2 linked regions of the Paraflavitalea devenefica genome follow. The protein of the gene in region 1 interacts with the protein of each later gene in a pairwise test. Links are inferred from orthologs where the notes say so. Each region holds a gene or a part of one and is shown on either strand. Other genes may lie near its edges. The genes, in order: gyrB and gyrA.

Evidence for each region.
Region 2: the proteins of gyrB (region 1) and gyrA interact in binary tests that used the Escherichia coli proteins (3 or more experiments, as listed by UniProt). The link is inferred for Paraflavitalea devenefica from one-to-one orthologs.

What each region holds. Positions count from the first base shown.
Region 1 is NZ_JAARML010000001.1:1,846,977-1,850,303, forward strand. The notes cover bases 89-3,087. They hold gyrB (DNA topoisomerase (ATP-hydrolyzing) subunit B), read left to right. Parts: upstream 89-597; coding sequence 598-2,577; downstream 2,578-3,087. Other genes in these bases: HB364_RS32895 (MerR family transcriptional regulator), read right to left, coding at 89-349; argH (argininosuccinate lyase), read right to left, coding at 2,660-3,087. In the rest of the region: more of HB364_RS32895, read right to left, coding at 1-88; more of argH, read right to left, coding at 3,088-3,327. UniProt on the Escherichia coli protein: DNA gyrase negatively supercoils closed circular double-stranded DNA in an ATP-dependent manner to maintain chromosomes in an underwound state.
Region 2 is NZ_JAARML010000005.1:491,777-495,297, reverse strand. Bases 181-3,373 are described here. They hold gyrA (DNA gyrase subunit A), read left to right. Parts: upstream 181-566; coding sequence 567-3,173; downstream 3,174-3,373. Other genes in these bases: HB364_RS26735 (tetratricopeptide repeat protein), read left to right, coding at 3,210-3,373; HB364_RS26745 (SAM hydrolase/SAM-dependent halogenase family protein), read left to right, coding at 181-394. In the rest of the region: more of HB364_RS26745, read left to right, coding at 1-180; more of HB364_RS26735, read left to right, coding at 3,374-3,521. UniProt on the Escherichia coli protein: A type II topoisomerase that negatively supercoils closed circular double-stranded (ds) DNA in an ATP-dependent manner to maintain chromosomes in an underwound state.

The sequences.
Region 1 (3,327 bases):
GAATGATATCAAACTCGTTTTCCCAAAAGCGGAGTAATGACTGGTTCACCCCAAACATTTCGGCTACTTCACCAATGGCATAATACTGCCGTTGGAAGAGTACCTCGTCCACGGGAATATTGACCAGGTCGGCTTCTGCATCCAGTGCTTTGAGGGATTTACGGCCACGCGTAGATTTTTTGACAACCGGCTTAGCCGTAGTGGTAACGGCCTTTTCGGCAGGCGGCTCTTCCTTAGGCGGCTCAACCACCGGCTTCAGGGACTTTACCCTTATGCCTACAGAGGCATTTTCCTGTGCCTGAGCTTCGGAAAAATCAAAGGTTATTTGGGAGAGGTTTTTTGAATCCATAGTTATTGAATGGGTAGCGGTTATTTCATAACAAATATCGTGCAGTAAAACTACGAAGGTTAAAAGAGGGTAAGAAACCTTGTTGAAAAGAGGTGTTAAAATAGTTATTTCAAGGCTTCAGAAACAAGGGTTTAAACGGTGAAAAAAGGTGCATAAAATGCCCCTCCAAAAGCGGCCGAAAGCCTTAATTTTCGTACATTTGCGGGAATCAACATTCTTAACTCACACAAGCATTTTCACAAGCATTTATGGCTACAGAAACCAATGAAATTCTTACCCCCGCTACCAATGGATATGGAGCAGATAGTATACAGGTCCTGGAGGGTTTGGAAGCGGTACGTAAGCGTCCTGCCATGTATATTGGCGATGTTGGCGAAAAGGGCCTTCACCACCTGGTATATGAGGTCGTAGACAACTCGATCGACGAGGCGCTTGCCGGATATTGTAAAAATATTGTTGTTACGATATACGAAGACAACTCTATTTCTGTAATAGATGATGGTCGTGGTATCCCTACCGGCATCAATACAAAGGAAAAGAAAAGTGCGCTGGAAATTGTAATGACAGTGTTACACGCCGGTGGTAAGTTTGATAAAGATACCTATAAGGTTTCCGGCGGTTTGCACGGTGTGGGTGTGAGTTGCGTAAACGCCCTGAGTACACTCCTGCAGGTAACTGTTCAACGGGAGGGTAAAATATTCGAGCAGGAGTACCGCATTGGTGTTCCCCAGTATCCGGTAAGGGAAATTGGTATCTCTGATCAAACAGGAACAAAGGTTCACTTCTGGCCCGATACGAGCATTTTTACAGTGAGTGTTTATAAGAAAGACATCCTCGAAGGCCGTTTACGTGAGCTGGCTTACCTGAATAAAGGCATCCGGATCGTGCTGAATGATCTTCGTGAAAAGGATGAGGCCGACGCTACTTATACAAAAACTTTTTATAGCGAAGGCGGTATCGTGGAGTTTGTTGAGATGCTGGATAAGAATGCTGGCAGGAACAATCTTATACCGCAAGTCATTTATGTGGAAGGTCGCGATGAAAAGAGCAATGTAGCCGTAGAAGTAGCCCTTACTTACAACGACAGCTACAACGAACATATCTATTCCTACGTTAATAACATCAATACCATCGAGGGTGGTACCCACGTGAGTGGTTTCCGCCGGGCGCTGACGCGTATGTTCAAATCATACGGCGACCGTGAGAACCTCTTTGAAAAGGCCAAGGTAGAGATTGAAGGCGATGACTTCCGTGAAGGTCTCAGCACCATCATATCTGTAAAAGTACCCGAACCACAATTTGAAGGCCAAACTAAGACCAAGCTCGGTAACAGCGATGTAATGGGTGTGGTAGACAGTACCGTATCCAAAGCGCTGGAAAAATACCTCGAAGAGAATCCCAAAGAGGCCAAGAATATTATTTCCAAAGTGATCCTGGCCGCACAGGCAAGGGCAGCCGCCCGTAAGGCCCGTGAGCTGGTACAAAGGAAGAGCGTATTGAGCGGCGGCGGCTTACCCGGTAAGCTGGCCGACTGTTCGGACCGTGACCCGGAGCGTTGTGAGCTGTTCCTCGTCGAAGGAGACTCGGCGGGTGGTACTGCCAAGCAGGGCCGCGACCGCTCCTTCCAGGCCATCCTGCCATTGCGTGGTAAGATCCTGAACGTAGAAAAGGCCATGGAGCATAAGATCTATGAGAATGAGGAAATCCGGAATATGTACACCGCCCTGGGGGTTACAGTAGGTACGCCGGAAGATCCGAAGGCGCTGAACCTGGCAAAGCTGCGTTACCATAAGCTCATCATCATGACCGATGCCGACGTAGACGGTAGCCATATTGCCACGCTGATCCTGACCTTTATTTACCGCTATATGGCCCCCATGGTGGAGCAGGGTTATGTATACATTGCCCAGCCGCCATTATACCTCGTGAAAAAAGGTAAAGAGCAGGCTTATGCCTGGAATGAGGAGCAGCGTAAAGGATGGGTAGCTAAATTCGGCGCCGGTAAAGATGACAGCGTAAACATTCAGCGATACAAAGGTTTGGGAGAAATGAACGCTACCCAGTTATGGGATACTACCATGAATCCCAATAGCCGTACGCTGAAGCAGGTAACGATTGAAAGTGCGGCAGAAGCTGACCGTATCTTCAGTATGCTGATGGGTGATGAAGTAGCGCCACGCCGTGAATTCATCGAAAGCCACGCGAAATACGCCAAGCTGGATATCTAAGTATTCGCACCACTGGCTCAAAATACAAATCCCTCTCAGGTCTATTGACAGAGAGGGATTTTTCGTTTAGCTTTTGTTCTTGTCAGAACTTGCCGGTCACCTTATCCATGGCCTGCACAATGTAGTCATTGTACAGGTTGCCGATGCTTCCTTCATGGGTATGGTGCAGTTGTTGCTTATAATTGAAAGCGAAAGTTCCTTTTTCAATATCATTGCCTACCTGTTTATAAGCATCGCGGAAAGGGATGCCTTTATTCACCAACTCATTCACGGCCTCTACGCTGAACAGGTACTTGTATTTCGCATCATCCAGGATGTTTTCTGTTACCGTCATGTTCGACAGCATGAGGCGTGTCATTTGCAGGCAATCCTTCAGGGTTTCAATAGCCGGGAACAGGATCTCCTTGGTCAGTTGCAGATCGCGGTGATAGCCGGAAGGCAGGTTGTTCACCAGCAGCGTCAGTTCATTGGGAGTGCTCTGGATACGGTTGCATTTGGCGCGGATCAGCTCAAATACATCCGGATTCTTCTTATGCGGCATAATGCTGCTGCCGGTAGTTAATTCCGGCGGGAAAGAAATGAACCCGAAGTTCTGGTTAATGTACAGGCAGCAATCCATCGCCAGGCGGCTCAGGGTGGCGGCTACAGCACTGATGCCGGTGGCCACAACGCGTTCTGTTTTGCCCCGGCTCATCTGGGCATATACCGAATTGGCATTCAGGGCGCCAAATTGCAGTAGTTGGGTCGTGC
Region 2 (3,521 bases), on another replicon or contig:
TTTTGAAGAGGTAGGCCCGCTGTTGGGCGACTCGGTAGTGAGGATTCCCTACCAGAAACCGGTGCTGAAAGGGGATACCCTGGCAGGAAACATACCTGTTTTGGATATTCAATATGGGAATATTTGGACGAACATTAACGACTCGATATTCAATAAATTACAGCTTTCACCTGATAAAAAAGTGCAGGCAATAATCACTTTCCGGGACTCCGTTGTATTCAACCGGCCGGTGCCGGTGGTCAGCACTTTTGGCGCTGTTCCGGAAGGGCAGCCCCTGGCTTACCTGAACAGCCTGATGAACTTTTCCCTCGCACTTAATATGCGGAGTTTTGCCGATTCCTTTCATATCAGCAGCGGGCCGGAATGGAAGGTAAAAATCGTTCCCGTGAAATGATCCCAAAGGCTTTCGTATTCAGGTCATTGTTCTTCTCCACAATCGTGGAAAAGTGAGGTCAAAAAACACTGATTTATAACGGGTATTCCGGGGTAAATAGGGTAAATTTGCCACCCATCGCGATCCGTCATCCCGACGGACATAAAATGGATAAAATCAGCTAAATACAGCTATGGAAGAGAATCTCACACCATTAGAAACGAATGATCAGAACCGGATCGTACCCGTGAACATTGAAGAGCAGATGAAAACCGCCTACATTGACTATTCGATGTCGGTGATTGTAGGTCGTGCCTTACCCGATGTGCGGGATGGATTAAAACCGGTTCACCGGCGCATCCTGTATGCGATGAATGAAATGGGAGTTACTTATAACAAGCCGTATAAGAAATCTGCCCGTATTGTAGGAGATGTGTTGGGTAAATACCACCCGCATGGTGATAGCTCGGTATACGACGCCATGGTGCGTATGGCGCAGGACTGGAGCATGCGCTACACCCTGGTTGACAGTCAGGGTAACTTCGGTAGCCAGGATGGCGATGGACCGGCGGCCATGCGTTATACGGAAGTTCGTCTCGAAAAAATGGCAGAGGCCATGCTGGAAGATATTGACAAGGAAACAGTGGATTTCCAGCTCAACTTCGACGACTCGATGAAAGAGCCAACCGTATTGCCTTCCCGCATTCCCAACCTGTTGCTGAATGGTTCCAGCGGTATTGCGGTCGGTATGGCCACCAACATTATGCCGCACAACCTTTCTGAAGTCATTGACGGCTGTATCGCTTACATTGACAAGCGCGATATCACGGTGGAAGAAATGATGAGCTATGTGAAGGCGCCCGATTTCCCTACCGGTGGCATCATCTACGGTATGGAAGGCGTGAAAGCCGGTATGTACAGTGGGCGCGGACGGGTAGTATTGCGTGGCCGGGTAATGCTGGATTCCAAGCCCAGCGGCCGGGAGCAGATCATCATCACCGAAGTGCCTTACCAGGTAAACCGGGATGCTTTATGCGACCGTATCGGTCAACTGGTGAATGAAAAGATCGTGGAAGGCATCGCCCACGTCAACAATGAATCCAACGAAAAAGAAGGTACCCGCATCGTGGTAGACCTGAAAAGGGATGCCATCGCCAATGTGGTGATCAACCAGCTTTATAAATACACCGAATTACAAACCTCTTACGGCATCAACAATGTGGCGCTGGTAAAGGGACGTCCCAAGATCCTGAGCATACGCGATATGGTCACGGAGTTTGTGGAGTTCCGCCATGAAGTGGTAGTGCGCCGTACGGAATTTGAACTGAGGGAAGCGCAAAAGAAAGCGCATATCCTGCAGGGCTACCTCATCGCCCTGGATCACCTCGATGAAGTGATCGCCATGATCCGCGCCTCTGCTACGCCGGAAATCGCCAAAGACAACCTCGTGAATGCAGGCTGGGGACTGGATGAGATCCAGGCCAAGGCCATCCTCGAATTACGTCTCCAACGCTTAACCGGCATGGAACGTGAGAAGATCAAGGAAGAATATGAAGAGCTGATGAAGCTCATCGCTTACCTGCAGGAACTGCTGGGCAATGAAGGCATGCGTTACGATGTGATCAAAAAGGAGCTGCAGGAAATAAAAGATAAATTCGGCGATGCACGTAAGACCGAGATCACTTACCTCGATGATGAAGTAAGCATCAAAGACCTCATCAAGGAAGAGGATGTGGTAATCACCATTTCCCACCTTGGTTATATCAAACGTACTTCCGCTACAGAATACCGCGCCCAGAAGAGAGGCGGCCGTGGTGTGATCGGCGGCCGTACCCGGGAAGAGGATTACATCGAACACCTGTTCGTGGCCTCCACCCACCATACCATGCTGTTCTTTACGGAAAAGGGACGCTGCTTCTGGCTCAATGTATACCAGATCCCCGAAGGAGAGAAAACCAGCAAGGGAAGGGCTATCCAGAACATGATCCAGTTGCCGCCGGATGATAAGGTGCGCGCCATCATTGACGTCAAAGACCTCGAAGACAAAGACTTTGTCAAGAGCCACAATATTGTACTTTGCACCAAGAAAGGTGTTTTGAAGAAGACCGAACTGGAAGACTTCAGCAATCCCCGTAAAACAGGGGTGAATGCCATCACGATCCTGGATGGCGATGAACTGCTGGAAGCAAAGATGACAGATGGCAATTGCGAGATCATGCTGGCTGTAAAAAGCGGCCGCGCCATCCGTTTCCCGGAAGCAAAAGTAAGGGCTACCGGCCGTGGCGCCATTGGTGTGGGCGGTATTGAAATAGAAGATTCCAATGATGAAGTGATTGGCATGATATGTGTCGGCAAGGACGACAAATCCCGTACAGTACTGGTGGTAAGTGAAAAAGGGTACGGCAAACGTACAGCGATAGATGAATACCGGATCACCAACCGTGGCGGTAAAGGTGTAAAGACCATCACTGTTACTGATAAGACCGGTCCGTTGGTGGGCATACTTGATGTAACGGAAAAAGAGGACCTGATGATCACCTGTAAAAGTGGTGTTACCATCCGGATGCCGATCAAGGGGGTTAGTGAACAGGGAAGGGCTACCCAGGGCGTAAAACTGATCCGCCTGAATGACGGGGACGAGATCGCCGCTATTACCAAACTGGATGAGGATGATGAGGAAACGGCCGAAAATACAGCCATTGTCCCCGCTGCTGAAGCCGGTACTGCCGGATTAAATAGCGATGAACAGGCAACCGGAGATACAGAAACCGCATCTGAGGAAAGTACTGACAACCCATAAAAACCAACTATCACTTTAAACTAATAAAAGCAAACAATGAAAAAAGTATTGCTGATCGTATTGCTGGCCGCTACAGGATCTGGTCTGTATGCCCAAAAACTGGATAAGGCTAAAGACCTGCTCGGAAAGAAGAAACTGACCGAGGCAAAAACCGAGATTGATGGAGTGCTGGCTGTTGAAAAGAACCAGACTCTTTCAGAACCTTATTTCCAGAAAGCCAAGATCTACCTGGCTATCAGCAAGGATTCAACCCTGAAGGCCAGCGTACCCGATGCCCGGGAAGCAGCTTTCCAAGCGATTAAAAAATACCTGGAAATAGAGAGCAAGGAAAAAGATGAGAAGAAAAGA